3 regions of the Alicyclobacillus fodiniaquatilis genome follow, and region 2 is predicted to be linked to each of the others. Evidence: riboswitches for the same ligand, from Rfam matches in the RefSeq annotation. Region 2 holds a riboswitch; each other region holds the start of a gene.
The links. Region 2 has a riboswitch for cyclic di-GMP ahead of ACFSB2_RS05230 (helix-turn-helix domain-containing protein). Riboswitches for the same ligand answer to the same signal wherever they lie in the genome.
Positions count from the first base shown of each region.

Region 1: it holds a riboswitch for cyclic di-GMP, as region 2 does, so the genes downstream of both, ACFSB2_RS18070 (STAS domain-containing protein) here and ACFSB2_RS05230 (helix-turn-helix domain-containing protein) in region 2, are expected to answer to the same signal.
Region 3: it holds a riboswitch for cyclic di-GMP, as region 2 does, so the genes downstream of both, ACFSB2_RS08860 (winged helix-turn-helix domain-containing protein) here and ACFSB2_RS05230 (helix-turn-helix domain-containing protein) in region 2, are expected to answer to the same signal.

Region 1 covers NZ_JBHUCX010000073.1:30,930-40,980, forward strand. The annotation lists gene ACFSB2_RS18025 (MFS transporter) at 88-1,416, shown strand; gene ACFSB2_RS18030 (zinc-dependent alcohol dehydrogenase) at 1,576-2,595, shown strand; gene ACFSB2_RS18035 (hypothetical protein) at 2,662-2,835, opposite strand; gene ACFSB2_RS18040 (hypothetical protein) at 3,136-3,609, shown strand; partial or broken gene ACFSB2_RS18045 (ATP-binding protein) at 3,703-3,819, opposite strand; gene ACFSB2_RS18050 (DUF5131 family protein) at 3,855-4,076, opposite strand; gene ACFSB2_RS18055 (DUF5131 family protein) at 4,189-4,377, opposite strand; gene ACFSB2_RS18060 (hypothetical protein) at 4,826-5,119, shown strand; gene ACFSB2_RS18065 (hypothetical protein) at 5,337-6,122, opposite strand; cyclic di-GMP riboswitch class I at 6,409-6,492, shown strand; gene ACFSB2_RS18070 (STAS domain-containing protein) at 6,635-6,946, shown strand; gene ACFSB2_RS18075 (PP2C family protein-serine/threonine phosphatase) at 6,950-7,735, shown strand; gene ACFSB2_RS18080 (flagellar assembly protein A) at 7,751-9,766, shown strand; gene ACFSB2_RS18085 (STAS domain-containing protein) at 9,783-10,051, shown strand, end outside.
Region 2 covers NZ_JBHUCX010000017.1:13,118-23,168, reverse strand. The annotation lists gene ACFSB2_RS05265 (hypothetical protein) at 1-883, shown strand, start outside; gene ACFSB2_RS05260 (hypothetical protein) at 1,011-1,331, shown strand; gene ACFSB2_RS05255 (FtsZ/tubulin family protein) at 1,333-2,526, shown strand; gene ACFSB2_RS05250 (hypothetical protein) at 2,694-3,122, shown strand; gene ACFSB2_RS05245 (hypothetical protein) at 3,209-3,394, shown strand; gene ACFSB2_RS05240 (restriction endonuclease) at 3,448-4,014, shown strand; gene ACFSB2_RS05235 (hypothetical protein) at 4,056-4,298, opposite strand; gene ACFSB2_RS05230 (helix-turn-helix domain-containing protein) at 4,366-5,556, opposite strand; cyclic di-GMP riboswitch class I at 5,787-5,872, opposite strand; gene ACFSB2_RS05225 (hypothetical protein) at 6,419-6,760, shown strand; gene ACFSB2_RS05220 (PcfJ domain-containing protein) at 6,774-8,348, shown strand; gene ACFSB2_RS05215 (hypothetical protein) at 8,555-9,874, shown strand; gene ACFSB2_RS05210 (helix-turn-helix domain-containing protein) at 9,983-10,051, opposite strand, start outside.
Region 3 covers NZ_JBHUCX010000021.1:61,586-71,636, forward strand. The annotation lists gene ACFSB2_RS08855 (methyltransferase domain-containing protein) at 1-1,402, shown strand, start outside; cyclic di-GMP riboswitch class I at 1,450-1,540, shown strand; gene ACFSB2_RS08860 (winged helix-turn-helix domain-containing protein) at 1,612-2,019, shown strand; gene ACFSB2_RS08865 (helix-turn-helix domain-containing protein) at 1,958-2,545, opposite strand; gene ACFSB2_RS08870 (helix-turn-helix domain-containing protein) at 2,697-2,966, shown strand; gene ACFSB2_RS08875 (hypothetical protein) at 2,959-3,129, shown strand; gene ACFSB2_RS08880 (hypothetical protein) at 3,126-3,587, shown strand; gene ACFSB2_RS08885 (hypothetical protein) at 3,600-3,809, opposite strand; gene ACFSB2_RS08890 (hypothetical protein) at 4,090-5,502, shown strand; gene ACFSB2_RS08895 (hypothetical protein) at 5,628-7,622, shown strand; gene ACFSB2_RS08900 (UvrD-helicase domain-containing protein) at 7,809-9,743, opposite strand; gene ACFSB2_RS08905 (ATP-dependent endonuclease) at 9,713-10,051, opposite strand, start outside.

The DNA of each region.
Region 1 (10,051 bases), on a different contig from region 2:
TGATGTGCCTTTTGACATTGTTGCCTCACTGTACTAGAGTCAGATGTCGTCATCATTGAATCCAACATCGGTGAGGTATCAAGGAATATGCGAGACGCAAAAATCGGAACGGGTCTTGTGACAGAGTGGCGTTGGCTGGTGCTCGCAAGCATCGGGGTGTCGTATCTGCTGGTATTTACGCAGCGGACGGGCCCAGGTGTGATTTCCGATCAACTGCAAGCTGAGTTTCATGTTTCTGCCGCTATGCTCGGAACCATCACGAGCATTCAGTATCTCTTATATATGCTGATACAAATTCCTGTGGGTCTCTACGGAGACAAGTCGGGTCCAGAACGTCTGTTGGTTATCGGCGTGTTGTGCGACGGTGTCGGCACCTTGGTGTTTACGTCTGCGCACAGCTTTGGCTGGCTGCTGGTAGGACGGGCCATCGTTGGGCTCGGCGATTCTCTGATCTGGGTGAACATTGTATTGATTCTCGCCAAATGGTTTGCCAAGGGCCGGTTTGCGGTTGTGTTGGCAATGGTCAATACGGCTGGCAATCTGGGGGCGCTGGTGACAAGCATCCCATTGGCGGCCTGGATTGCGGTCGCGGGCTGGCACATACCCTTTATGGTCATTGGCATCCTGCTGGTGGCTGCGGGCGTCGTCGATTTTATCGTTCTGATTGGCGCAAGACCAGCGCGTGCGGCCGCTGTTGCACAAGCGGGCAGTGTGCGCGTTGAACGAGTGCCCATTGGACAGATGTTGGCCGATGTCGTCCGGAGTAGGCTGGCTTGGACGACATTCTGCTGTCACTTCGGCGCGATGGGCACGTATCTGTCGATGGTAAGTCTCTGGGTCGTCCCGTATTTTATGGATGTCTACCGCTTGCCACGGGCAGAGGCTGCATGGTTCACACTGACTTCGTTCATTGGGGCGCTCGTGGCGAGTCCGCTGATGGGATGGTTGAGCGAGAGGATACACGATAGGCGTCGGCCATATATCGTGACACAGACGCTGTCCACCATCGCCTGGTTGGCGATTGTCCTCTGGCGGGGGGAGCCACCGCTGTTTGTGGCAGGTCTCATCATGTTCATTGTCGGTTTTGGCTGTGGCAGCACCTTGTTGACATTTGCGGTCATTCGCGACCAAGTTCCGGCAGAGCGTTCTGGGGTGGCTTCCGGTTTTGCGAACACAGGTGGATTTCTGAGCGCCGTGCTGTTGCCGGTGTTGTTTGGCGCTATCATCGATGCCGCTGGCGGCGCGACCGGGGCGAATTTTGCAGCGGCGCGTCATGCGTACACCATCGCGTTTGTCCTGCCAGCCGGGTTTTCCATCGTCGGGGTGGTCGGCAGCTTGCTGTTGCCACAGGGGTTGCGTGAGCGGAACGGTGACGTGGAAAAGATGGACGGGATGGCGCCGCAGACTTCATCGTAAGGCGCGATTGATGTTGTTTTGGATACCATGTTTGACCGCTGCAGACGATGCTCTGCCGCGGTCTATTTTCATGTGGTGAGGTGCCGGATCGGCCAGGACTTGGGATATCCATTGACGAATCTGTTTTAAACAAGTATCGAGTGATGTGAGGGATGGATGATGAAAGCACTGGTTTACGAAGGGCCACGGCAGATGAATTTGCGCGACGTCGAAGTGCCGTCGCTGGAGCGCACGGATGTTTTGGTGGAAGTTGCTTGTTCCGGCATCTGTGGTTCAGAGTTGAGTGGATACCTCGGGCAAAACTCGTTGCGGGTCCCTCCGGTGATCTTTGGGCACGAGTTTGCTGGTACGGTGACGGAAGTGGGAGATGGGGTGACGAGGTTCAAAGTGGGGGATAGAGTCACTGCCAATCCACTCGCGACTTGCGGGGCGTGTCGCTATTGCAAAGGCGGTAGACAGCAACTGTGCGCCAACCGCAGACTGTTGAGCGCATCATTACCTGGCAGCAATGCGCAATATGTAAAAGTGAATGAGCGCTTCGTCTATGCGTTGCCTCCATCGTTGACGTTTGAACAAGGCGCTTTGACCGAGCCGGTTGCATGCGCTGTGCGGGCCGTGGAATCTGCCGGTGTTTCACCGAATCATACCGTGCTGGTGATGGGCATGGGGCCGATTGGGCAATTGATTCTTCAGGTTCTCCGCCTCCATGGCGTAAATCAGGTCATGGTTGCAGATACAAATCCGCTTCGTCTAGAACAGGCGAGACGTCTCGGCGCATATGCTGTGAATCCATCAGAGCAGGATATCCTTGCTGAGCTGCAGGCGTTTTCTGATGGCATGGGCGTTGATGCTGCATTTGATGCAGTTGGCAACAACATCACGCGTGAATGCTGTATATCTGCTGTCACTTCAGGGGGCGCTGTCGTGTTTACTGGGTTGCACGAAGCTGTGTCAAATCTGCCCATCAACGACATGATACGCAAGGAAATTCGCACCATGGGCGCGTTTGCCTACAGCACTTTGAATTTCGAACTCGCGCTCCGTTATCTTTCCGAGGGCCGCGTGGGTTTTCAAGGGGGTGTTGTAAGCGCTCCCCTAAGTGAAGGGGAACAATGGTTCAAACGGTTGCTTGGACAGGCAGGAGAAGTCACGAAAGTGTTGCTTCGGCCACAAGATTGAGAAAGAGTTTCGCCAGTCCAATCTCAAGCGAAGGAGGACCATACCCATGGGTGCCGACAGCGCGTTTCATACCGATTTGACAGATGATTTGCACACATTGACGAAAGACAGTGTACGTCCCGTGCTAAGTCTTTTGACATACCGATCTAACTTGAGTGTATTCAATTCCTGCAAAATGGAATCAGCGGTAAGCGGAACGAGATATTCCGCCAGTGCGGTTTTCATGGCACCCTTATCCATGTGTATTCTTCGTTAGCAGTTGGACAGGACTACCTGCACCTCTCGTTCTAAGGCGTTTTTTCATGTCTATAGGTGACAGCAAATCGAATACGCCAAACATTGGACGGCATGTTTCGACGACGAACACGCTTGACAAACTCAAAATTTATTTATGCAATGCTAGTGATGCAACATATAAAGATGGGTATTCGTCCGAGGATCTATGTATTCTAGTGGCAAAATTCAATCCAGAGATAATATTTTCGTGAGAGATCGGTTATCATTTAACCGATCTCTCAAAATTTTGAAAGGGGGTAATTTATGAATAGGGGACGTTCCATCATTCTTATTGTTTTCGGTGTATTATTATTGTGTTTGGCTGTGCATTATTTCGACCGATTAACCATGGTTAACAAGAAAGCTGCGGTAGAAAGCATGAGTAGTTTTTCATCGTATTTATCCATCGCTATTGATGATGAAAATTACTCGATAAAGCATCCCAACGATATACAAAGTCGCAAGGATGTAGCGACTGAAATCGACAAAGCAGATATTACGATGGGAGCGGCTGAACCTTTATTTAACTATTATGGCGTGAATAATGTAAGCAGCGTTCATAGTATCATGCTGTACTTACTTGAATATAATAATGTACATAACAAGACTGTGGTTCAATACTTAGATGATGTTTCGCCAGAAGTAAAGCAATTCATTCAGAAGCGGAATCCAACGATAAACGATATCAAGCAGCTAATAAATCAACTTTCATCTGCATATGCCAAAGTGAAGATTTAAGCAAGGTTTAGGTTTCTTTTGTTTCGCAAGTAGAAAGTGCAGAGACAATTGCGGCCAATTTGTGCATGGTACTGCCAAATCATTGACGGTAGATTAAGATGAAACCGTCGAAAGCGCATTGCGCAATCGGAAACTCTCTTTCGTAAAGGCGAGAATGTGCGCGTGGTGTACTAATCTGTCGAGCAATACTGCAGTTAGGCATGTGTCCCCAAACACTGAATTCCGCTAGAGCATCTTAGAATCGTTTAAATGCTAGGAAATTCGTCCCATGTACGACGATCAAGTAAACGCCCAGTACGATGCTTCTGCACACCGCCCCATTGTTTAAAAAAGAACCGTATGTGATGAGAGATACATAAATCTCGAATCTCACGTGGCCAACATGGAGCTATAGGGCGCGACCTTGGTCCGGATTCCCCACCTACGATAACCCAATATATTTCTGAAAAGTCTAACGTTTGTTCCAAGCCAGATGTTCGGTTTCTAATTGAGAAAAAGTGATAGTTCAGCTATCCGTTCTGGGCGCTTTGTGAGAACTTGAAAGGTATGTTGTTGGGCTTTATTCATGGTGGAGAATACCTACTGAATGTAATCGCCGGGCACATCTTTATGAAACAAGTTTGACATACTATTCACGAAAATTTTCTTTGGATTCTTCCAGCGGAGCGGTAGTTCAAGCAAATCATGTTGAAGGGTTAACGAAAAACCACTCGCTCCTGCATCTCTCACTGACTTTGGTACATCCCGTGGTCGGGTTCCAGGCAGCATTTGACGATTTTTTTATTGTTTACAAGCATCGCCCCAGTTCCGATGGCATTCCGATATTGAGTGAAGTCAATTGGTGTACCATCAAGGGTTTCAACGCCAACTTTGTGAAAAATAATACGAGATTCTAGGTCGTCAGAGATTGTCTTTGAAGTTAAACGAGGAAATACTTGAAGTAGGATCTTTAAGCTAGCGTACTGGTCATTTCGCCGATAGTATAAATTCTGTGTTTGAGATGACATAGCGGTTAAATACCGTCACAAGAAACAAAGCGAGGGCGTAGTATGGTTTGATAGGCATGTTTTTGCATGTTCAAAGTCGCGGCAGGGAGAATTTTGTGTGGAGGGAAGATGGAATCTGCCACATGCGGCGCCAACGCGGTGACCCGGACAGGAGTTGCGAAATCGACGACGAATAATGAGTACAGGAAATGCCGAGGAGGTAAGATGAAATGGGCTTTTTTGATTCGCTTCGCCGCGCAGCGGAAGGCATCAGCCAAGATGGTCAATACAATGAAGACCATGAGTGCGCGCGCTGCCATATCACCATGCAGTATCATGGCGCGCACGCGATTCGCACAGGTGGATTGAGTCGTGGGGCAGGGCTGGTCACTGATCTGTTGTTTGGCGGTCGGGACGAAGAATTCCTCAATACCGCAATGGAGCGCAATGTGGCCGTTCATGTGTTCGTTTGTCGGCAGTGTGGATCTATCGACTTCGTGAATGATCCCAATCATGGATTCTAGATAATAGGCAGCTTCGCACGGGAAAACGACGCTTTATCTACAGCGCCATGATTCACCAGTTCTGGCGCCTGCTCGAAGTAGATAAACACTCGCTAGAACTTGTTGATATGACAGCAGCCTGGTCGCCAATGTGGGACGGGGCTGTTGTGCATCTTGCCGTCTTGGTAATCCCTTGCGCGTTTGGCGTACGTTCAGGCTAGCCGGATCGGCAAGATATCTAGTTCAGTTGAGTCTCTCCGCGGCTGGATAAATAATTCCAGAGTGTTTGAACCGACTTGGAAGCAGAATCAGCTTCCCATTTTCCGATTTCCTGATAGGCGATAGCAAGTTTGCGCGCCACTTCCGGCTGTGCCGCTTGAGGCACACTGCTCTCGCGCGCCGTTGCGCCGCGATATCCACCAGGACTAAATAAATAGTTTACGGCTTTGTCGATCCGCCGCGTATCCACGGACCCATCTTCATTTCGATAGGGCATTTTCCATGTCGATTTCGCGCGCAGATCTCCAATGTAGGCAAAACAGGAGTAGTGCAGTTTGACGCCATGATGTGTTTTGTATTCTGATAAATTCATATCGACAGCCGCGACTTCATTCGGGGAGATGGGCAATGCGCGCATCACGTCTTTTGGCAACTTAGACAAGCCATAGTGAGAGAAGAAAAACAGGTTTTCGTGTGGTTCATCTTCATCGATACATAATTCGATTTTGAGGCGTATTTCATTTCCAGCGCGTTCACCTAACACTAGACGCACTCCGTCAAACGCGGCGATGTATTGAACCCGATGACGTTCGGCGTACGTGCAGGCTTGCAGGAGTGCAGCGTCCAACGCTTCTTGTTTGTGAAAGACGTCCCAATCCTTCGTCTCAATGACCATCAATTTCACGCCGCGATACAAAAGGAGAAAGTCTGCGTGGTCCGGTTCACGGTCAATTTGATCCGGTTCATATCCCAAGACATCTGATAAAAGTCGTTCCAACACGGCTCGAACGTCCCGTTCATTCAACGCTAATACACCATTATTGTAACGAGACGTCTACTTTTGTACAAATTATCTAGAAATATTATTCATTTGTAAAGTGGTGCCTCTCCTGTATTTTCTAGCGATATCTTTGAACATGTGGAGGATTGTGTCTCATTTTGTCGAATGAAATGGTGTCGTGTTAAGGATTCAGTGATGAAAGACAGTATATGACTGTATCTTCTTGCCTCACAGATCCTCTGCCTCGATGTTTTCAATTGTGGAATGCTCAAATCACAGTGGAGATTTACGCAAGGAAGACAATTTATAAATCGTCATTTGGCAAATCAGTGGAAACGCTGAGACGCAAAGCTACGGGTCTAAGGACATTGTCTACGATCGCCGGGTTGCTACCAAATACAATTCTGGTAAAGCAACCTCATTGATTAGGGGTTGCTTTTATTTATGTGCCCCGAGGGAATTGTGAAACGGCAATCTCATTTTCTGTACAGATTTAAAGAGGGTTGGTTAGTGAGTTGCACGGGGGGGTTAGGCACTTGAGTTTGTCGGTAAAGATAAAAAATCGTTCTGCAGATTCGATAGTCATCGAAATGGTCGGTGAAGTGGATTTTTCAACAGTTGATGAGGTTTTGGTGCAGATTGCACAGCATCGTGATCAAACCATATCACTGGATTTTAGCGGGGTTCATTTTATCGATTCTACAGGCATCGGACTTCTATTGCGCTCTGTAATGGAACTGAGGGAAGACGGGGGCAACATTACGGTCGAAACCATTCCACCTTATATTATGGAAATATTAGATGAGATGGGTATCTCTGATATTCTGCATGGCTTGAATGGAGGATAGCCATTGAGAACGAACGAACTGCAGCACCAGTTTGAGAAGTATCTGGAATCGATAGAACACTCATCAGACGAAGTAAAGGCGGCTGAGACGATTCAAAAAATGCTGTTAGATGATGAGATTCCAGCTTGCAGTGAACTGTCGTGCTTGGGTCTGTCTATTCCGGCTTATCGTCTGAGTGGTGATTATTACGATTTTATCTATGATGAGCGCAATGGACGGTACTGGATATTGATTGGCGATGTGATGGGAAAAGGGATCCCTGCTTCACTATTGATGGTGATGGTGCGGTCTACAGTGCGCATTCTGACTAATTTTAGTCGAACACCTAGTGAACTGGTGTGGCAATTGAATAACTCGCTGCAGAAAGATATGACGCGCCTCCACGCTTTTTCCACGTTATTCTGCGGTGTGTTCCATGTCGGATCTGGGGAGTTCACTTATACTTCCGCTGGACATCCCAATCCAATTTTAATGCGGGCAAATGAGGAAAGGTCGATAAAACTAGAGGCGAAGGGAACCGTCATCGGTCTGTTAAAGAATCGGCAATATCGAGATTTTACGGTGCCTTTTTCAACAGGGGACGTGTTGGTTTTATGTACCGACGGCGTTCTTGAGGCGATGGACACCAACAAGAACCAATACGGATACCACAACTTGAAGCAAGCGATTGAAGAAAAAAAAGGCCAAAGTTTGCTGGAGTTAATCCAACATATTACAGATGATGTGCGATGTTTCTCGCGGTCATATAGGAGAGATGACGTCACCATCGTCGCTGTTCGCCGAATGTGAGGAGGTGTACCCGGAATGTTAGGCGTAATCATCACACGTGGCAAAACGGTGGCGGAGGCGGTTCGCAATGCGGCGAGACAATTCAAGGTTTCGGAAGATGAAATAGAGTACGAAATCGTGGATAGGGGAAGTCGCGGATTTTTTGGCCGCTCTGCAGTGATTCAGGCCGCATTGAAAAGACGAACTTCCGGTGATGTTGGAAGCCAAGCGCATGAAGCAGGCCTTGAAGAGAATGCGGAAGATACATCCACAACGTATTTTCAATCCGAAGAGCTGGTGCCAGAAGGGACCGCGTGGGTGAAAAATGGCCAAATTGCTTGTAAGAATGGCATTTTCCATTATGCATTGGTAACGCCGTGCGACGGACTTGTTTTACGCGTCAATGGAGAAGCCGTCAAGGGAACAACCTTGGTCATTGAAGAGGATGTCATTGACGTTGAATTGCTGAATGAGCGAGTAGAGCCGAGGATGAGTCTGACGGTTTCGCCGGATAAAATGCAGGTTACGCTGACATTTGAACCTGGCTACAACATAGTTCGGCGCATCAGAGATCACCCACCAAGCCGGGAGCTTTTACTTGAAGTGACGGAAGACAAACAAGTGGTGAATCATCTTACTGAACAGTACATCGATGAGGCTTTGTCTGAGATCGGTGTTCAATTTGGCATTGATCGTGATCAAATTCGTCTTGCGTGCCAAGCGCAAACGCCTGCTACATACGTAGTGGCCAAAGGGATTGAGCCGATATGTGGAACCGACGGGGAATTTGAGCTGGCGTCGAAGAGCAAGACTGAACAGAAAGACAGATTTACGCTATCGGATATCATCGATTGGAAAGAGCGGTTTAGTCTGCACAATGTCAGGGCGGGGGAACTCATTGGACAAGCCACTCCCGCTACACCCGGAGTGAACGGGAGAGACGTTTTTAATCAAGAAATCCCAGTTGCTAAAGTGAGGGATCTCACCATTGTGGCTGAGGAAGGTACGGCGCTGCGCGGGGAGCAAAAAGTGGTTGCCACTGCTTCAGGGCGGGTGCGGATCCAAAGACGCGCGAATCATACGATGCACTTCAGCATATTGCCGCAACTTGTACACAACGGAAATGTGAACATCCAGACAGGAAACATTCGTTTTCATGGGGATGTTTACGTGTTGGGCAATATCGAAGAAGGAATGACGGTTGAAGTTGGCGGTAATTTGCATGTGACGGGCGCTGTGGCAAAAGCCACCATCAGAACACGAGGGGACACGGTCATACAAGGGCCTGTGATTGGCGCAGACATCATTTGTGGTCACGCAAATTTGTTTTGGGACAATATGCTTCCGAGTTTTCGTTTGATTCACAGGGATCTCATCGGCGTGATCACGGCGCTAAAGCAACTTGAGGCAAATCAGGCGTTCACGAAGGGGGATATCGCCAAAAAAGGATTGCAGCCGCTGTTGAAATTGTTGACAGAGGTGAAGTTCAAAGATTTGCCCGTCCGCATTCGTGAATTGAGCCGTCCAATCAAGAATGAACGACAAAGCTTTGACCCTGATGTGCATAAGATCATGGATTTTTTGGAGAAGAGCTTCTGCTATTTTCATCCTTTGGTATCTAAATTGATTCAACTGGAGTCACTTGTTGAGTACATGGGCACGATTATCGTTTCCATCGAGCAAGATGCGAATAAGAAGATGAATATTCGAGTGCAGAGCTTGACCAACAGCACCATCAAGTCGGCTTGGGATGTGAACGTCGAGCGCTTTTGCTATGGTTCTGACATCTATTGCAAGGGTGGGTTTCAAGTCCAGGGCATTTTGCGAGGCGGGCGCGTGCAAGCGGGCAATTTCATAGAGGCAAAGGAGATTGGATCGAATAGCGGGAGCAGGACAGAGGTTTGGCTAACCAATGATGAAGGATACATTCAAGCGGATACGATAGGTACGGATACGGTGATTAAGATATCGAAGCTAGCCAAAAAGCTGATCAATGAAGAGATGGATGTGCGTATCAGGGTCGATGATCACGGTGATTTGATCCTAAGGTAAAAAGGAGAATAGCGGGATGTTTGAACTTCGGACGAATTTGGAAGACGAAACGATAAAACTGATGTTGGTGGGCGCCTTGGATATGAACGGCGTGGATATTTTCGAAGATGAAATGTCCAAAATTGAGTTCCAGAATGTGCGAAAAGTTTACATTGATTTTACAGGTGTTGATTTTATTGATTCCACGGGCATTGGTTCGATTGTGAACTCACTTCATTTGTTTGGGCGTCAAGGCGTAGATTACGAACTTTTACACGTCAGCGATGAAATTCAAGAGGTGTTTGC
Region 2 (10,051 bases):
TGTGTGCGTAGGTGGGTTCATGAACTTAACGCCCACTGCACCTACAGCTACGCTGCAAGAATATGAGACGATATCACAGCAAACATTTGCTCAAATCAATTGGGCAGATCCGTTTATTCTTGACTATTTTCGTTATCAAAATGACTTTGATAACTTAAAACCGGCCCAGGTGCAACAAACCGTAAATCTGTTCTACAAAACCGTCAGAACGTGCACAACAAATAAAAAAGGACAGGCGGTATGCACCACCACAAAAGTACCTTTGACGCTGCACGATGTGATGATGAGCTTGGGCTATACAGAGGACGAGTACCAGGCAGCTCTACAGCTTGAATCTGTCGTAGAAGCACAACTGCCAACAGTCGGAGCAGGTGGAGGATCAGATACTGGACCTCTTAAACCCATTAGTGTCCAGCAACTCGCCTATCAACCCGTCAACGCGCAGCTGCTCTATCAGTACGTGCATGATAGGGGGTCTATTTTTTCCTTAATTGACATAGAGACTATCATATCAGCAGCGCAAAAATATGATGTAAGTGCAGTTCTGCTAATCGCGATCACGGGTCAAGAATTGAGTTTCATCCCAGCAAGTAATCCAGATGCCAGCGAGATGGAAGAGAACCCTTTTGACGTAGAGGCGCCTGGTTCAAGTGGGCCAGGGAATTGGAGCACATTCCATGTATCTTTGCAGTACAGTGCGGATATTGCGGCAGGGACAGTTCACAACAAACTTATCTTCCCTCCACCGAGCGGAGAAAGCCCCATTCAGTGGATGAATGATCCCACCAATCCATATGGTTCCTATGCGCAAGACCCAAATTGGTGGGTGGGTGTGTCTGACTTTTTTCAGTCGATTACCGACTTTCTTCAAGACACGCAATAAGATGGCCGCGTGACTTCACGCGGCAAAACCGCTTCATCACAAGAAAAATTATTATCATATAATATTATTTTATATTGCATGATAGTAATTGCTGGTATAAAATTATGGGCATACAGGAGGTTGAAACATGTCTGACCAATTGATGCCTTATCCAGATGAAATCCTTTATCACTTGATGAGGAATTTCAGTTTGCCACAATGGACGATCTTGGAATTGCTAACACGTGCTGAAAGCGGGGAGCTAGAAGATCATGAAAAGGATCCGACGCTATCTCTCACGGATTTGCATGACTTCATCAAACTAAGTCAACAAAATTTCCGCGCTCAAGTTGCGTTACTGCACGGTTCTAATGCGATTGCTTTGGTGACTGGTGTTACGGATCAACGCTCAAAGAATGTTGTGCTTACTGAAAATGGCCGGAGAATGCTTGAATTAAGGGGGAACTAGTATGTTGAGATTCGGATTTATCGGATTGGGACAATATGGTGGCCGTCAAGTAGATGCAATTTTGGCACTCCAACACAATAACAGTTACGTCGGTATGGCGGTAAACACCGCTGTTAATGACCTTGAGGCGCTGTCAAATGTACCAGAGGGTTATCGGTTACAGCTAAAAGGAAATAGTTTTGGCGCCGGTCGTACACCCCAATTGGGACTGGATGCCTTTCTGGAGAATGGACCTGAATTTGTTGAAATGGCACAGTCAGTCACGAAGGATTCCGATTTTATCTGGGTGGTTGCTGGTCTTGGTGGAGGTACCGGAACGGGTGCGCTACAAGGATTCTTACAACACGGGACATCCTTATTTGACCAACAAATCGGATTGATAGTCACATTGCCCCGCGATGACGATGGGGCTGTTCAAAAGGCGAATGCAATGGGGGTGTTAAGTTACATTCAGCAGGCTGTCGAAGACCAACAAATCGGCGCCGTCATCATTGTAGACAATGATCGATTTTACAAACAGTTTGCAGAGGAGAAAAGACCTGGTGATTGGCGCGATCACAGTAATCAACTGCTGGCTGAGACCCTACACAAAATCAATCAGATCAGTTCTAGTGTTGGCCAAAGCAATTTTGATCGCACCGATCTTCTTAAGGTTTTGTCATCAAGTGGTTGTCTTGCAATTGGTAGCGCAGCGCTTCACGATCTTGACCAAGATAGTGTGTATCAGGTCATCCGGAACTCGTTAAACAAAGGTTTTTTTGCCAATGGATATCGACTGAATGAGGGCGATATTTATGCTTTGTGCTTTACACTCAACGAGCAAGGCGCTAAGATTCGTCAATCATCCTATGAGCAGCACTTCGTTTCTCACCTGAAGACGTTAATACCCGATGCCGCAGATAGCTTTTTTGGATACTATAGCAATCATCAAAACCACGTATTATCAATGGTCAGTGGCCTAGGACTTCCAGATCGCGTATTTGGTTTTAAGGATCAATTGCCTTCTCAGGATACGCGTACAATTAAAAAGTTCGAGGCACCGCCCGCTGCAATGCTGAATGCCAATAACCCACTTCTACGCAAGGCAAAGCCTTCAGCATCAGATGCTGATAACCCGCTTTTGAAGCGGTCTGCAAAGAATGAGATCGCGGCGACGAAGACATCGGATAACCCACTACTAAGAAATCGTCGCTAATTTCATGTGCCGGTGTGGTAATTTAAAATCATGCCGGCAACCTATTTTAGAGGCTATTCGGATTTTCGTGTTGAAGACTCCAAAATAGTTTCCAATTTTTATTGTTGAATTGTCGACATCATCATACATCCTGTGTATGATAAATGCAACGAAACGAGGGATACGAAATGTCCATCAAAGCATCTTATCTCGCTTCAGAATTGGTGCGTGTATGCGGCTCTTGGGTTGAAACACCTTCAAAAGAAATATTGGAACATGTTGGAACGGTAGAAATATTGGAACATGTTGGAACGATCACTGACCATCTTTTAACGGCGGCTAACGGCGTTCCTACTGACATTGTTGAGCAAATCCACGAGATTCCTGAGTCAACGTGGTATTTAGCGTGGGAGATTTTCCATGAGGTAACGTCAGGAAAACTAATCCCGCCACTCGTCGGCCTTGCTGAGGTTGCAGAAATCCTCGATTGGGATAGGCGAAAAGTGGCGACTTACATCAAGCGTGGTAGTCTCCCCGAACCAATTCAGCGTTTGCGGTCAGGGCCAATATGGACACGTAAGCAAATCGCAGAATATCAAGAACGGATCCAGAAGTAATAGAGCCGAGCCGTGTGAACTGGAAATTGCACTCGTAATATCAACACGGTATTCCGATTAGCCATTTTAGAAAGGAGGCGAGTCACTTGCGTTTTTTATTCCGGAACACGTTTCGATTGGCCAGGCTAATCTTCCTCCCCATGTTAATCGTGATTGCCGGTGCCAACTCTCACGATTGGCTGTCACCAACCATTGCAGTATTTGGGCTGGCTTGGTTTTATACCTTATTTAGAATGATTGCAGATGTGAAAAAAGCAATACGTGGTTATTAGATAGGGGGATCACACTGGCTAAAAGGCGAAACAAAAGGCAAGATACCATTTCTATGATTGTGCCACTTGTTATTCTGCTCGTGGCTATGGGATGGTTTAGGGTAAAGATGCACATACCGATTTCACCACTTATATTTTTAGTGATTGGATTTCTGTTGGTTCTGGTAATTGTAACGGCTATTCTACAGCCAAGTTCATCTCGAAGGCGCTTTAAAACCCAACCACAGATGAATGAGATAGATCGAATGTCTGGTGAGGATTTTGAAGATGCACTCGAATATACACTTCGGAAAAAGGGTTGGCGCTTAGATACGACAAAGAAGACGGGGGATTTTGGCGCAGATTTAATTGGCCGTGATCCAAAAGGTAGAAAGGTCGTCATACAGGCAAAAAGGTGGAAATCAAATGTCGGTGTAGATGGTGTAAATCAAGTGCTTGCCGCCAAAGCATACTATCAGGCTGACCATGCTCTTGTCATCACTAATCATTACCTGACAAAATCAGCTTACGAATTGTCGAGAAAAACAGGTGTAGAAGTGTGGTCCCGCAAAAGATTAAGCGCAGAAATTCGGGGGAACATGAAAAAGAATGATTATAAAACCATAAAACAAGGTCGGTAAACTGGGTCACACCCTGTTGGCCGACCTTGATCATCTCTATATTATCGCGCAAGTCGTAGTTGATTAGATTTTTCCTCAATTATAATTCCAAGATTATGAAGTCCTAAATGTATTGCTGCCTCTGTTGTCGCTTCAAGGCTCATTCCACAAAATTCTTTTATTTCTTCTAATGTACTGGGGTTGCCCAATGCTTGCAAACCGATATAAACGGCAAGTGATTGCGGACCGCATTGTTCCAAGATTTTTTGTACATCTTCCGTATCGACAATTATTGAAGAGTTCATCATTATATCCCCACTTTTCATCGTAATTACGTGGTATGCGTAGACCACTGTACCTACGATTCACCCGTTAAATCATGTCGTGGAACATCTTCTTTGTCTCTTCTGTCATATTTGGGTCCAATGTATCTATGGTCATTTTCAGTTGCGCGTTAAGCAAACTTCTGGCTGCTTGCCAAGCATCTTCTGCAAGTGCTGTTTTGCCTGTGATATAAAAAGACCAGCACTTCCATAGAAAAAGTCGGCCTGCCAGAGGACCATTAAGTCCATCGAGCAGTTTTAAACCACGATTACACCAAGTATTCCCTCGCTGATAGTTCTTTTTATAAAACTCGATACGTGCCATTTCCTCGTATAGTTCAGCGAGATGTAAGCTCATCTCGTGTGCTATGTAAAACGTCTGAACTTCAGCAAAGATGGTTCGTGCTTTATCAAATTCGAACTTATCAAGTAAAAGAATTCCAAGTGAATGTCTTGTTAAAACATACCGATATTCCTCTTCTAGTCCGGCAAATAGTACACAGGCTTTCTCCAAATGTTGTATAGCCTGCTCCCATAGACGTAAATACCTGCTACATCCTCCAACGCCTTGGTGAGCTCGCGCCCGCGTTAGGTCTGTAATGTCAACAACGATAAGTGCCTCTGAAAATTGTTGTAGCGCCTCTTCATAACGCATAAGAGCCATTAACGAGCTTCCTAAGCTCACTTTCACCCGTCCTAATAGTTCATCAGGTGGATGACGAATTTCTAGGCTGCGGTAAGCCCAAACAGCTTGGTCAAACATCCCCAAGTAATAGTATGTGTTTGCCCTTATCATCAGAATCTGAAGCACCAACGATGACTCCGGACCAGCTGTATTGCTCATCAGCATCAAAACGTGATTGATGGCATCGAGGAGGTCAACTGAAGTAGCATCTTGTTCTGCAGCGATACTTGCCCAAGCCAGAACGCATTCACCCATCTGTTCAATTGATTGTACCTTTAATGCTGTCTCCCAAGCTTCTCGTATCGTAGCCAAATTCTTGGTTTCACGAGCCGAACTCAACATTGTTGAAATACGCTCAGTGGTCTCACTGTACTCAGTTAATTCATGGACAGGTATACCAAGACGTTCTGCAAGTTTCTCTAATGTCTCACGTGGAGGTACCTTTAGTCCGCGCTCAATTTGGCTAAGATACGTTCTATCAAACAAACCGTGAATTAGTTTTTCCTGTGAAATCCCCATTTCTAGACGTAGCTGTTTAATTTTCTGCCCGATCACCCGGCGTATCCCCTCGCGCTCCCCAAATAGTCTCGTGCGGGACAATTTTAGGTTGTAGTATCATTGCCTTGGGAAGGTGTGATACTTATGCGCAAAATATTTGGAATGTTCTTTTTGTCGGCTACATTGGCACTCATCGTATTTTCGAGCTCTCCATTATCACCTTTGGCAGTACCAACACCTGGTGTGGGTTGATAATACCTGAAAAAATAAAAAAGGCCCATGAGGGCTTCGGCAACCTGGCAGTCGTAGACAAAATGTCCGTAGACCCATGGCTTTGCGTCCCAGTGTTTCCACTGGTTTGCCCCACTAACGATGATCTTAAATTTAGAGTAAAATCGCCCCCTAGTCGTCAAAATTCGACAATATTTGATATGGAATAAGACAATAGTACCACGATTTACTTATATGTGAAAAATTTTTGACCAAAATATCTCAAAAACATCTTCAAAGAAGTAGATTATCAACCGCTTAGTACTCTACGCGTTCGGTATTCACCACAAAGGTTGCATTGGCAATTCTAAATATGTTCCCCCACCGCCCTAAAGGGCTCTATAGGGGACCAATCCCCTATATACCCCTGTAGCTCGCCGCATGGCAGGTCCAACAACAGAGTTGTTGGACAGACCGAGAGCATGGAGAATCTTAGCCTTGCTGTCAATGGGCTTTCGCGGCATATCCTCCTGACAGAAAATTACTGTCAGTGCGGTATTCCACGACCCATTGACAACACGTGACTTCCTTCTGAATTCGTTGATATGACGGGCTTTTTCTTGACAATTCCCTTTAAAGGGAATATAATAATAGTATCACTGAGGGCAGTAATTCGCCAGGTTCCTGTTCCTCAAAGGAGGGAAAATCGATGCAAGAACAAATCATTTTAAACTTTAGAACTGAAATGGAGGCCAATAAGAGCAGTTCTTATATCCAAGTGGTAGGTCAATTTTTGATTAGCCATTTGGAAAAAAATCCGTCAGAAGCAGAACACTTTTCGTTAGAAGGTAAGACAATCTCTAAAAGTTTGGAAGCAATGCGGAAAATTGCCGAAGAAAAGCGTCAGGGAAATTGCGCAGTACTGACTGACTCAGAAGGGTTTTCGATAGTTCTTGATTATTTCAGAGAAAAACCGAATGTAGCAAAGACAACAATTCCATCAGTCTCCTTTTTTGATGCTAAAGAGTTTACTCAGACGTCACTATTTTAACGGAGGTAAAAGCATGGTAACAGATACGGCGATCAGCAAAATTTCGAGTCACTTTTCTAGTGCGGTCAGTGAGGAACTGGCCGCATATGTAAGGGAAACGGTATTTTTGTCTAGTCGATATTTGTTCGTTTGGCGCGTTGGTAAAATACAGATGGGGTATTGTACACACTGTGAAACCGAAATTCCCATCGGGAATGGGCAATTTTATGTGAAGCATAATGAAGTAACAACCTGCTTGAATTGCTCAAGTCAAGTAAAAGTGAAATCTCGTGGCCGTGGACGTTCAAAACTGATTGATGATGCTTATTTTGTTTGGTATGAGAAGTCGGCTCACGACCCGAATGTAATTGTGGCCAAAAGCATGTACGCAGTACGTGACTATCGCGAAAATTTTCACGCCGTAGAAACCAAATACACAACAATAGCATTGTATGTTTTTGAACCAAGTACACGGCATAGCTATGGTAGAGCTCTTATGTTTAAAAAAAGTTGGGATAACAGAGAGTGGAAAGAATCCAAATCGGTCTATTCACTTTACAAGGGTTTCAGGTATAGAAAAGTATTTTGTTCGATTGAAAGTATCGAAGCGGCAGTCTTAGAAACTCCGTTTCAGTATAGCACGTGGAGAGATTACGAAAATGAAACGTTCGATTGGTTGGATTTTTTTGTACTGGCGGCAAAGTATCCATGTATTGAATATCTAACGAAACTTGGCCTAAAAAAATTGGTAATAGAAAAATTATGTGGTAGAGCCACATATGGTGCAATTTATTGGCGCGGACGGACAATCGAAAAGGTTCTAAGACTGTCTAAACACGAAGTGAAACAACTTCGTTCTGCAACCTTTACGGTCTGTCCTCTTACACTCTATAGTCATCAATATTTTAAACGGCGTGGTGTAGAACTTACACTAGAAGAAGCGCATGTTGTGAAGGAATTGACACGTGAATTCTATGAAAAGCGGATTGATGCACTATCTGATTACGCGACAATTGAGGAAGCAACGCGTTACATCTTAAAACAAATTCGTCGCGATGATGTTCCAAAGTTTCGCCGCAGCGCTAAAACAATTCTTACGGATTGGATAGATTACATTAGAGAGTGCAACGAACTCGGAATGAATTTGAAAATGTCTCATGTACTGTATCCAACCAGCTTGCATAAAGCACATGCAAACACAATGAAAAAGATAAAAATAAAACAGGATGCGAGTCTGAATGTTCTTATCGCTGATCGGTTTGAATCCTTAAAGAAATACATCTTTACAGATGGGACTTTCCTAATTCGTCCGGCAAAGGATAGCATCGAGTTATTCGAGGAAGGAAAGGCATTAAACCATTGTGTCGGTGGGTATGCAGTGGATTACGCAGAAGGAACGAAAGATTTGTTTGTAGTAAGAATGGTTGACAGTCCAGAGACACCATTCTGTACTGTTGAAGTAATTGAGCACAAAATTAGGCAGGCACGGTTGAAGGATAATCATCTTCCAACGGATGATATAATAGCATTTTTGGAACGCTTTACCTCTAATAAACTGAAAACGAAAAGCAACAGAAGAAAAGATCGAGAGCGTGTTATAGCGGTGTGAAACAAGGAGGGGAGACCCTCCTCGTTTTTGCTGATTGGTAGCCTAACTGCATTCCTCATGCCTAACTGATTATACTTAAATTTCCCCATAAATCGTTGATATAATGGGATTTTCACTTGATGATTCCCTTTAAAGGGAATATAATATTAGTATCACAGAGGGCAGTAATTCGCCAGGTTCCTGGCCTCTGCAAAGGAGGAAGTAGTATGCGTTTATCAGATGATTCGTTGTTCATGACTCTATACAATGTTGCCACAATTATTAAGGAGGTTCGCGATGTTTCTACGGAGGAATTTGAGAGCCCGTACAAAGGAAATCTCACAGGTGTTTCGTTACGGTTTCCTTATGAATGTAAAGGTGTGAAGCAGCTCACCGTTGTTCTCAAGGCTCTGTGGGATCCATCGACTGGAAAAGGATATTTTTATGATATTGATTATCAGGCTAGTGCGGTCATTGGTGTAAAAAGGGGATTGGCAATCAATGCAGCATTACTGAAGCAATTCACCCCACATGGTCTCGAAGATAATCAACCGGAAGGACTTTACGCGAATTATGGTCATTATGAATATTGCCTGATGAAGCGAATTAAAAAAGTGGAATTGGTACCGCTGTTTACGCGTCAAGAAGAGCGTAGCAAGGAAATTACAACGGTATATCGACACGAGTCTTTTATTGTGGAATCTTACGAATATGCTCATGACATGATAGATGAGTCGGGAAGCCGGTATCGGATCGTGCGCATGATTACCCCGCACGAAAATGAGCATGGCTTCTTGTATACCATGCCGAGTCATCAAAATGGCCATTATGTTTTTGTTGTCTTTCACGACGCGAAGCCGGAGCAGACAAATTGTGTCGAAGTCATTCATGACGTGGTCTTGGCTTCTCCTCCAGATGTGCCCTTGGGTACTGTGTTTTACGATACGGAAAAAAGTCATTTCACAAAGCTCATTGAAGTTGACGGCGAACGCCACTTGCTAGATGAGAGTGATTTCACAAAAAGTACGTGGGAGCCTTTTGTACCTTCAAGCCGGTTTGAACTTCGAAATGATATTGAATTTGAATGTCCAACCGACGGGTTTTACTTTGACACGAAGGAAAGAGCGGTTTACCGAGCTGTCGCAAAGCGTCCGAATCACTTATTGCTTCAGATGCCAGACGGAAGTCGTTTCCCTCATCTCCCTCGAGATTATGACGATTTTGAAACTGGAATTATTTCTTGTGACCAATTAGAACTGGTGCATGTTGACTATGACGTTCTCAATCGTGCAGGTGTTGGATACTCAAATACGCACGAAGGACAAATTCTTCATGACTTGTTAGCTCGGATAGGCGCGGTCGAGGATGTTCAAGAAGCGTTTTGGATCGGCCTCGCCGTTCAGTATTACGGAAGTCTCACAAGGGCATGTCATGAGTTTTATTTCAGGCTTATTGACCATGTGAAATACACTGGAAGGGGAAAGGACGATATCACTGTGTTTTTACTGGAGCTGCTTTCACCAGGTAAGGAACAGAAAAGCGCATAAACTTAGAGGGGGAGCCGTTCCATGCTCCCCTTTCTTCTGGGGATTTCTCCTTCATCTTGATTTTTCAAAAAAAGGGAGTGTAATAAGCGGAGGGCAGCATGTGTAGTTTTAATTTCCCGCATCTTTCATGTTGCGTACTTCATCAAGCGTATGAATAGGCGTTCCATAGAGTTGAAT
Region 3 (10,051 bases), on a different contig from region 2:
GGAAGGCGTGGGGGTAGAACGTTTCGAACTCGATATTCACGAGCTTCTGGGGGAGCGTTCTCGTGAGTGCGCACTGATCCATTGGACGGAAGTCGAACGGGGGCGCGTGCTCGGAGACCTGCCCGCGCCGGAACGGATGGCGCAAATTGCCGTATACGAGACGGCGGCATCGACAGCCGTCTATTTGGCGCATCAGCAGACCGGTGAGCTAGATGTCACGGAATCGATCGCGCATGAAGCGATGCGACGGGTCGAACAGTTTGTCGATGACCATGGATTTGCCACTTTGATGCAACTCTACATGTTAGAAACTTGTTGGGAGAACCTGAATGCCCTCCGGCACTTTGGCGAAATTCCGGAACGGGATTATGTGCTCGGGCTATGGCATCGACCCTGGGTGGCTTACAGCCTGGGAGAAGAGGTTTTGTTCGCCAGCGTGTTGGGAAATATCGAACTGCAAAAACGGGGAGAACATCGCTTTGTCCGATTGACGGATGAAGGATGTCGGGTGTTGCGTGCAGCGACGGACGCTTTACAGAGAGCGGGATATTTTCGACATCGTCTCGAAACATTGCGTGTCTCTCAATTTAGTCAGTTCCACAACTATGATCAGATGGATCAGGAGATTTGGCCGTACGCGATGGAACAGCGCCAGACGTTCTTGACTTGGGCTGCCGTGCAACCTGGCCAGCGTGTACTGGAACTGGGATGCGCCGATGGGGTCGTGACATTTGCGGCTGGATTGGCTGAGCGAGTGGGGCCGACTGGTTTTGTGGTGGCGGTCGATCCGTCGACGGGGATGCTGGCGCGGGCGCGGAGAAAGCAGTATCAGGCACATGTCTCTTGGGTGGAATTCCGTCGAGGCAAGGCAGAACAGTTGCCTGTGCAAGAGGAACGCTTTGACATGGCGCTCGGGGTGGGGTATTTCCATTTGACTGACCGTCCACAGGCGCTCCGTGAGATGAAGCGGGTGGTGCGTCCGGGCGGCGTCATCGCCAGTTGGCATCCCTTGAAGATGACGTTCACTGCGCCATTCTTTCGAGAGTGGTTCGAACCCATCTTTACGTTGGCGGCAATGAGAGAAGAGCAGCCCAAGGATTATTTGCTTCATCCAGACGATGCGCCCAAAGATTTCGAGAACGCCGGATTGGAACACGTTGAAACATTCGTGTCATCGTCGGTGTTAGCCTTTCAACATGCAGAGCACGTCGTGCAGCACTTCATTCGTGGCGTCGGCTGGTTTGGCGAAGAACTGGCTCCACTCCCCTGGAAGGCCAGGGAGGCGCTGATTGAAGAACTGATGGAACGTGGTCGATTCGTTTGCCAGCGCTATTCCGCTCAAGAACGCAGGATCGAGTGGCCGAGTCAGGCGATTCGGGCGCGTGTACCCAAGAACGGATGAGAGAAGCCAAGGGGAAAGGGTTGAATGAGTCTGAGAACAATGGATGAAACGAATAGGGGCAAACCCTGTGAAAGCGGGGGACGCAAAGCTATAGGGACTACGGGTTGAAGTATAACCTATTGTCAGCCAGTTGCCGTTTCGCGAAACGTCACTCCCTATGCCGGTCATCTTGCTTTCATGGGCTGCTTCATGCATGGGGGGAAGTCGTGATGGATGGAGAAAGCCGGATTGGTTTGGGCAATGACTGCTACCTCGATCTGGATGGCGCTGTATTGATAAAAGACGGACAGACGGTCTATTTGACCCCGATGACCTTTCGATTGCTGCGGTATATGGCGGATCACATGGGCAGCGTGTTAACCGTTGAAGAGCTGATTCGCCGTCTGTGGGGGAAGCAGGTCATGGTGCATCGGGATGAATTATATGTCTATATTCGAAAGATTCGCATGGCCCTCGAAGATGAGCCAAACAAGCCGCGATGTTTAAAGACCTTTCGGAATCGTGGTTATGTATTGTATCCCCGTCAAAAACATGGGTGTCGGGGAAGATTGCATATCACTTATCCGGTTCGGGTGGTTTCGGAACAGGAGAGGACAACTGGAGCGCCCGATGAATAAAATCACGAACAAAGGTCCGTTGTTCTTCCGACAAAGGAACGCCATTGTACGAAACGTGTTCTTGATTCAGCAATGTGCCCAAATCGATAGACTGCCAATCGGGTGCTCCAAGCAGGTAGTCAGGAGATACCTTTAACGCGTCTGCGAGACGTTCTAACGTGGCGCGAACAGGGAGTGAACCGATGCCGGATTCCCAGCGTTCAATGGTTCGGGCAGACAGGTGACATGGTGTGGCCAAATCGGAAATACTCATGGCGCGCGCGATGCGGGTCGTATGCAAGCGATGGGAAAAGAGGAGCATCTGATCGTCTAAGTAGCCAGCCATTTGGAGGATGTCCCCATAGGGGATACCAAGGGCTTGGGATAGGGGGGCCAATGTGCTGGCCTTTGGCTTTCGTTTCCCGTTCTCTAGCAAGGAGATGTAACCTGGCGTGAGGTTGGCGCGTTTCGCCACTTCACGTATGGTGAGTTTTTTTTCTTTGCGCTGTCTGCGCAACCAGGCTCCGAACGCCTCGTCCATATACATCCATCCTGTCCCCTGATTCTGAGCCGATGATACCATCCGTTGAGCAGGTGCGCAATGAAAAAGTTAGCAAAAGTAATCAAAGATGTGATTGCTCGTTCCGAAACAGGCGGATTATGATGGGCTTACCACAATTGTGCAGGGAGGCGGAATGATGGCAAAGGTATCTGGACCAATTCGAGTGTACCCGGAAGCATTCACCCGCGCACGTATTCTGAAAGGCTTGTCTCAAAGAGAACTGGCTCGATTAACTCAATACAGCATTGCCTACGTGAGTCAGCTGGAACGAGGGCACCGCAATCCGAGCCCGCACGCGGCGCAACAATTTTGTCTGGTGTTGGACAAGCCGTTTGACGCGCTTTTTTATCTTGTTGATGTTAACAAAAGTAAACAGGAGAAAGCGGAGGCGATACATCGTGCTTGATGAAAAACGTCCGACACGCCCCGAATCTGATCAACAACGTCATCCAGACGGTAGTCAGCCCTACCCACAGGATCGGCGGGCTTATGAGAACATGATGCGTCATGACGCGTATCGTCGGGTGAAGGGGCGTGTCCGTCAGACGAAGTGGGTGGATCAGGAATGATGGATCCGCGAATGCGGCAGATTGAAACATGGTTGTATGCCTATCCATCCTGGAAACGTCGAGTCAAGAATTTGCAAGCGCAATTGAACGACTACCCAAGAGTGGGATGGTTCAGCACCGTGCCCTCCTTCCCGCAGGGAGAAACCAGTGATCCCACGTACGACGCGGTGGAAAGGCGATGGATTCTGGAAGAAGAACATATTCGACCCTTGCTGTTTTGGATTGGACTGATCGACAATGCGTTGGCTGTCCTCACGGATGAGGAGATGACGCTGGTCCGGCTGAAGTACTTTGAACAGAAAAATAACACCATCGTTTGGGAAGAGATGTATATATCCCGCAGAGCCTTTTTCCGATTGCGCATGGCCGTGCTTCATCGGCTGTTTGAAGTACTGGGCGGCGAGTTTGCGCTGATTTGGGAGACGACGGATCCGGAATGGAGTCCTGCATCGAGATAGGGGAGCGGCCGTTTAGCGGCCGCCAGATGTCTCTTCATCCAGTTGATGGCGCAGAATCGTGTGAAGCGAGTGTGTAAAACGATGGATAGCATCGGGGGTTGGATGATTGAACGTCACGGTGATGGTGACGTCATTTTCTTTGAATGTCACGCTCCTTGTACCATCCGAGTTTTGGCGCTCACATACGCGTTGTCTTGATAATTCAGGTGAAAACAGATTCATCCGAACAAGCCTCCTTGGTGAAATGCAGGGTTGAGAACGCTGCGGTGGACGACCCATGAAGTACTTGACTTCACCATTGCAGGGAGTGAATCTCTTCCATATAGACCCCCGGTAGAGTGGAGTATAGTTCCTATGAATAAGTGGTGGGTGCCAGGACCGTGACAAACCCGTCTCGGGGTCAACAGGTAAATCATCGTCAATCGGTTGGCACGCTGGTGGCACTCATGCGGTGTTTTTCTATGATAGGTTCTTGATAAGCGCGAGAAGGAGGATGAACGACATGAAGAAATCAAGCAGAATCCTACTTTCGACGATGGTAGTATGTATATCTGGCTATGTACCAGCCGTCCATGCAAAGATGATTCAGACGGTGTACACGGCTCCCACCCAATTGGTGTTGAATGGGAAAGACGAGTCCAATCCGGTGCATCTCGTTCGGCGGGAGAGCGTCAAATCGGAACCGACAAGCTGGCTGCCGATTTGGTATCTGTTTGGGACGTTGACGAACCTGAGTATCCATAGTACATGGAACGGACATGACTGGAATTTGACTCTGCCAAGCAGTATGCCGGTTGATTGGTCGAACCCTCCAAAGAAATCGACAAATTCATCTGATGTGTCGATTGAAATCAATGGAACGCCCGTTGAATACGCTCCGCGATATGCTTATCGGGACTCGAGCGGGCACAAGATGACCTCGTATATTCCAATTTGGTACTTGATGCAAGCACTGAAGCGAGTCGGGATCACGTCCACCTGGGACGGAACATCATGGTCAATGACCACAGAAGAATCCACGCCCCATGCAACCAAGCTACAGGTGGTCAAAGACTTTGTGAATACCTTGCACATGTCACCGGATACATCGGGTTCAAATCCATATGATGATGTGAGTGCAGCGGACTGGCCATACGTGAATGCGGTGATTCAAAAAGGATACTTCACGGCGGACAGTGGAAGTCATTTTGGTTCGACAGACGCTGTGAATGTGGAGACGGTAGATCATGCGTATCAGTTGTATGTGGGCATCCCAGACAGTGACATCACATGGAACGCCGGGGGGAACACGGTCGCCTGGGCGAACGCGGTGGAATTGAATCAGGGTGTTGGAACGGGTATTTTAACGAACGCAAGCGAAACGCAGTTGATGTCCAATCTCTCTGCGCTCTATCACGGATATTCAGAGAATTCGAACGGCACGTACCGTCTATGGTTTCAGCCGTATGACGCCAAGGTTGCGTTTGCTCACAATCCAGACGTCACTGCAGCCATGGCCTCCTCGGGGCAAGCGAATACATTTTCACTTGCGGATCAGATCACTTTTTCAGTCCAAGGAAACGGTAAGCTAACGTTCGTTCTTCCGTGGCTGTCGGATCAAAACAAAATGGAAATCACCTGTGGCTCCTTGTATAACCCATCAGGGAATCATACGGAATACAGCTTGGATCAAGGGGGAACTTGGCATCAAGCAACTGGTTTCTATGGATTCGATTCACGAGATCCGGGAAACGGGGGAACAGAAACAAATGCCAGCGAGGTGTGGGTACAGACCGAACAACATGCGGAATTGGGCATCAGCGAGATTTTCCCCAACCACGATATTACATTTGTCCAGACGGATTTGATTCCATCTTCAAGCGCTGCAATCCCACAAATCACAGACAGTAGTGGCCAGCCAGTTTGGAAAGGGTGACATACGGGATTATCGTTCTTCAGCTTCGGAAACAATCGAATAAAACAACAAGGAAAGCCTACCCATCGGGTGTAGCAGCTTTCCTTTTTGATCTGTGTTCACTCAAAATGAAAGGAAGTCGACTGATGAATCGATGGAACAGACGCTGTATTCAGGCCAGTATTTCAATTGTTTCTATCTTTTCTGTTCTTGTGATGACTCCGAGTGTGGCGTTTGCGTATATCAGTCGAACGGATAATCCTTCGGGAACAGCGGGGACGATTATTCCGAATGGACAAATTCAAGGAGGGACATCATTTTTAATCCAACAGACGAATGATACATCTCTCATGCTGATTCAAGATCGTGGTGATCTCTATAAATACGGCACGGACGGAATTCCCATCTACAACGGAAACGATACGCTCGGTGGCATCTGGGGCTTTGACCACGTGAGTCACGATGGCGTACCGGTCACCGAAAATAATGGCTACAAAATGATTGGACAATCGACCATCTCACAATGGATCGCTGCACTGAAGGGCGATCCTTCGTATGTCGAGGCACGCCTTTGGAACACCACATTTGTGGACAGTGCCGGACAGACTTTCCCTGTATCAAATATCTCCCAAATTGTCGCCGAAAGCGGTGCCGCGTTTGCGCCTGAAACCAATGGGGACTGGTTTGATGAACCCGTATATGCGACCGATCCGCCAAAAGCTCAGATCACCATCGTCGGACCGAACAGCGTGCAACAGGGAACGCCAATCCAGTTTGCCAACCATGTATCTGTCGAAGCCTATCACACCAAGTACCACTTCGAATGGATTACCGTGAAGAACGCGAATGGAGAGGATGTCACCGCCAAGTGCTTTAACGAAAACGCCTTGCAGGGGAAGGCTCCATACAACGGGGAAACATTGACCGGTCCGAGTGGTCAACCGATGGTCGAGGTGCAAGGAGGGGGAACCACCTCGTTTCCTCCGTCGTTTGTTGAAACGACGGATGGTGGCAGTTCGCAACCGAATGAAATCCATACGACGAATCTAAGTCCCGGTCATTATGTGATCGAGTTGGATGTGAAAGACTGGTTCAATCGATCTGCCACCACGGCTACAGTGGATTTCACCGTGAACCAAGCGTCGTCTTCACCTGGTTCTCCGCCGACGCAGCCGTCACAACCGAGTGGACCCACATGCCCGGCTCCAACGATTCCATCAAAGCCTGCAAATGAAGTGCTTTCGTACAACTGGTCTCCGGACGGAACCGGCGGGCAGATGCTTACCTGGACGGATACAAATTGGCAACTGCAAACGACCACGAACAGCAACGGGTGCATGGAATATAAGTGGCAGGACGATCCGGTGACATACCATCACGATTATCCACTGAACGTAAGCAACCTCCAAATCACCGGACTTTTTTACGATCCAGGCCAACCGGGGGATATCTGGTCTCCAACGAATCCAGGAGTCTCACAACATAATGCAGATGCCAATTCGGATGGGTCCACGGATGGCGGGAATCAGGCGTTGCCCACCTATGGCGATCCGACTCGTTACCCGGCTGTCTATGTACGAGTGGGGGGAGGTGTTGCCTTTCGACTGAAATGGACCGGTTCTCCACATGACATGCCAAGCCGCGCGAACGTGACATGTCAGTTGGCGAACCCGGATGGAGAATCGAATAGGTGGACGCAGACGTTTTCGTTGCTACCCGATACGGTGGTGAATGATGGAGATGTACCTGTATGGGATCCGAACGGCAATGGATATCCGCCACCTGCTACGGAGTATGGGTGGGTGTACACGGCCATTCCTAAATACGCGACAACAGGTGTCCCGAACGACTTTTCTCAACTGACTGCATGGAACTTGACTGGCGATCCCACGACGAGTGCGCACCTAGGGGCGACGGTGACGTTCACGACAGGGGAAGGCTCCACCGTGACGTGGAGCGAGACCGACTTGGCGCAAACCCTCGGCTATCCGACGTGGTATTACTTGCATCAAACGCCGGACGCGACAGCGAAATATGAACAGGCTCAACCAACGTGGAATCGAGCTTACACCACCGAATCGTTGCCGAAGCTGAACAAGCAGGGCCAATTAATCCCGAGTCCTTTGGTGTCTGGACCGTAGATCTGATGTGAAATTCTAATCTGCTGAATCGTGAGAAACATGGGGCACTGTCGCTTTAACCATATCGGGCCCGGTTCGTAATGCCGCTCAGTATTCAAGTTCTGATGCTCTGTCGTCAATCCTACGTAACAACGGAGGTTCTTCAACCAGTCAATTGCTCCTTATCACAGCTACGCTGGCGTATCCCTAGACAGTAACCCCCATTAGGTCTACAACATTTTCTGCTCCAAATAAATCAATGGCACCCGCTAGCATAGCCTGCGTTGGCTTGGGACAATAAACAACTAGATTTTCTTTTACCCGTGTACAACAAACATAGAACAGCTTCTGTGTACGACTCAAAATTCTTTGAAAGCTCTGTTGCCTTGAAGTCGTCAATGTATATTGAATATTTGGATTCAACAAATATTCAAAGTTATAGTTATTCCATCCGCCATTATGTAATACTACCAATACATTTTCGAATTCCAATCCCTTTATCTTATGCTGAGTTGACAAAGGCACAAACCCCTCAAGATATCTATACAGATTTTGAAATATATAAAAGGGTATGTTCTTCACACGCCAATAAAGGTATTCATTGGCGCTTATGAAGCCACTTAAATTATCATCGACTATGCACAGACCATTTCGATCCGCGAAACTAATGACTTCCTCGATAGAGGCATTACTCATATCAGCAAGGGTATTAATAGTACTTTTCAGGTTCGTTTTGTGCGCAACACTTAGGATTCTGTACGACGTTTTCTGAATCACCTCGTTATAGGATTTTTTGTTATACAGTTCTATAATATTCTGTATCTTAAACAAATGCTGTATCAATCGGTCGCGCTTTGGCTCCCGCACAATAACACCGTCTATGACAACTTTGTCATCAATGAGACTATCTTTGTCCAAGTAAATGCTCTGAATCTTGCTGTAAGGCCAGTCTTTAACGTGACCGTATAACTGAGCCGCGATATCATCATCCAGCAAGACGTCCTTATGATGTCGCCCTTTGTTTGCACCCTTTACGTAACTCCAAGGAACAGAAGTGACGACATGATCGAATGTGTCACTGGGCTCAATTTCTACGCCCTGCTTTTTCACTTCTCTCCTGAAATCTTGCTTGAATTTGAACAAAGGATCAGCATCGTACACGGACATTAGCTCTGAGAAACCAGCCTCCTCAGCAATCAGGTTATGAGTAAGCCTAAGCTCTTTCGTCGTTCGCGAATTTGAGAAGTCCCAACCACTACACCAAGGAGAAGACCTTACCTCGTTAAGATCAAATTCATTGGAATATAAGAACTTTACTGATCCCGACTTAACCATTCCGTTGATCATATTAGGAGCAGTATGGTCCTCCGACGGTTCTTGCTCTAATCCGTCGGTTCGTAGATTGTTTGCAAGACGAATAACTAATTCAGGGTTTCGTCGATTTTGTTTTTTCTCGACCTTTTGGATGACTCCTTCCCAAACATAATTTTCAATGTCTCCAACACCACTCTCGTATATCGCCTGCATGGAGTCACCAAAGAAACCAATAACGTTTCGTCTGTCGCTTTGGCGAAGTTGAGACAGCAGAATTTCAATAACTAAGGGAGAGGTGTCTTGATATTCGTCTACAAAGATGAAAGGATACTTGTCCTTTAGAATGTCACTAAGCTTGACGTATTTGCTGTACATTGCATGAGCTAAAATAAGAACTTCATCGTGAGAAATTACACCCTCCTTTAAATTTAAGTATTCCTTGTACTGAACTCCATTCTCGAATTCACCAGAAAACCTCTCTCCATCATCTGTGGTTTTAATTTCGTTTGAGGGATCGTTTATCAGGTCAATCAAGGTTTCCTTCATTTCCCTTTGAAAGGGTGCGATTGATTCCCAAAGGAAATCATGAATGGTAGTAACCTTAAGATTTCTGATCTCCGCTCTGTTTTTGATTTCAATAGCAGCTGCGTTTGTGTACGATATGCATGCAATATGTGCAGATGGGTATTTTTCAGAAAGCCTCTTAAGGGTTTGTACCAGAGTATACGTTTTCCCACTTCCAGCTCCACCACTCAACAAGAAATTGTTACCGCTTTCAATATGGTGCAGAATCTCATTTATTTCATTTTGAGATCTTCTCTCAGCCACAACAATCCCTCCTTAATGTATCGCGGTGTTTCCCAGTTAGAAAAGTCAATTCCATCCGCGCTCAAACTGTTGAGTAAAATGTCCATAGCAAAGGAGGCTTTGCTCTTGATACATTTCTCGGCTAAGCAGAAAGCATCATATTTATAAGCTCCCCCCTCATTCGTTTCCGACAAACAATCCCTATGTTTCAGACTCACAAAAAGGCTTGCGTTATCAACCACAAACTTCCTGTTAACATGGAAGAATGCGTCTTCAAAACTACGCGGATAATATGCATCATTGCCATTAACCGTTTCAAGTGTCTGGTA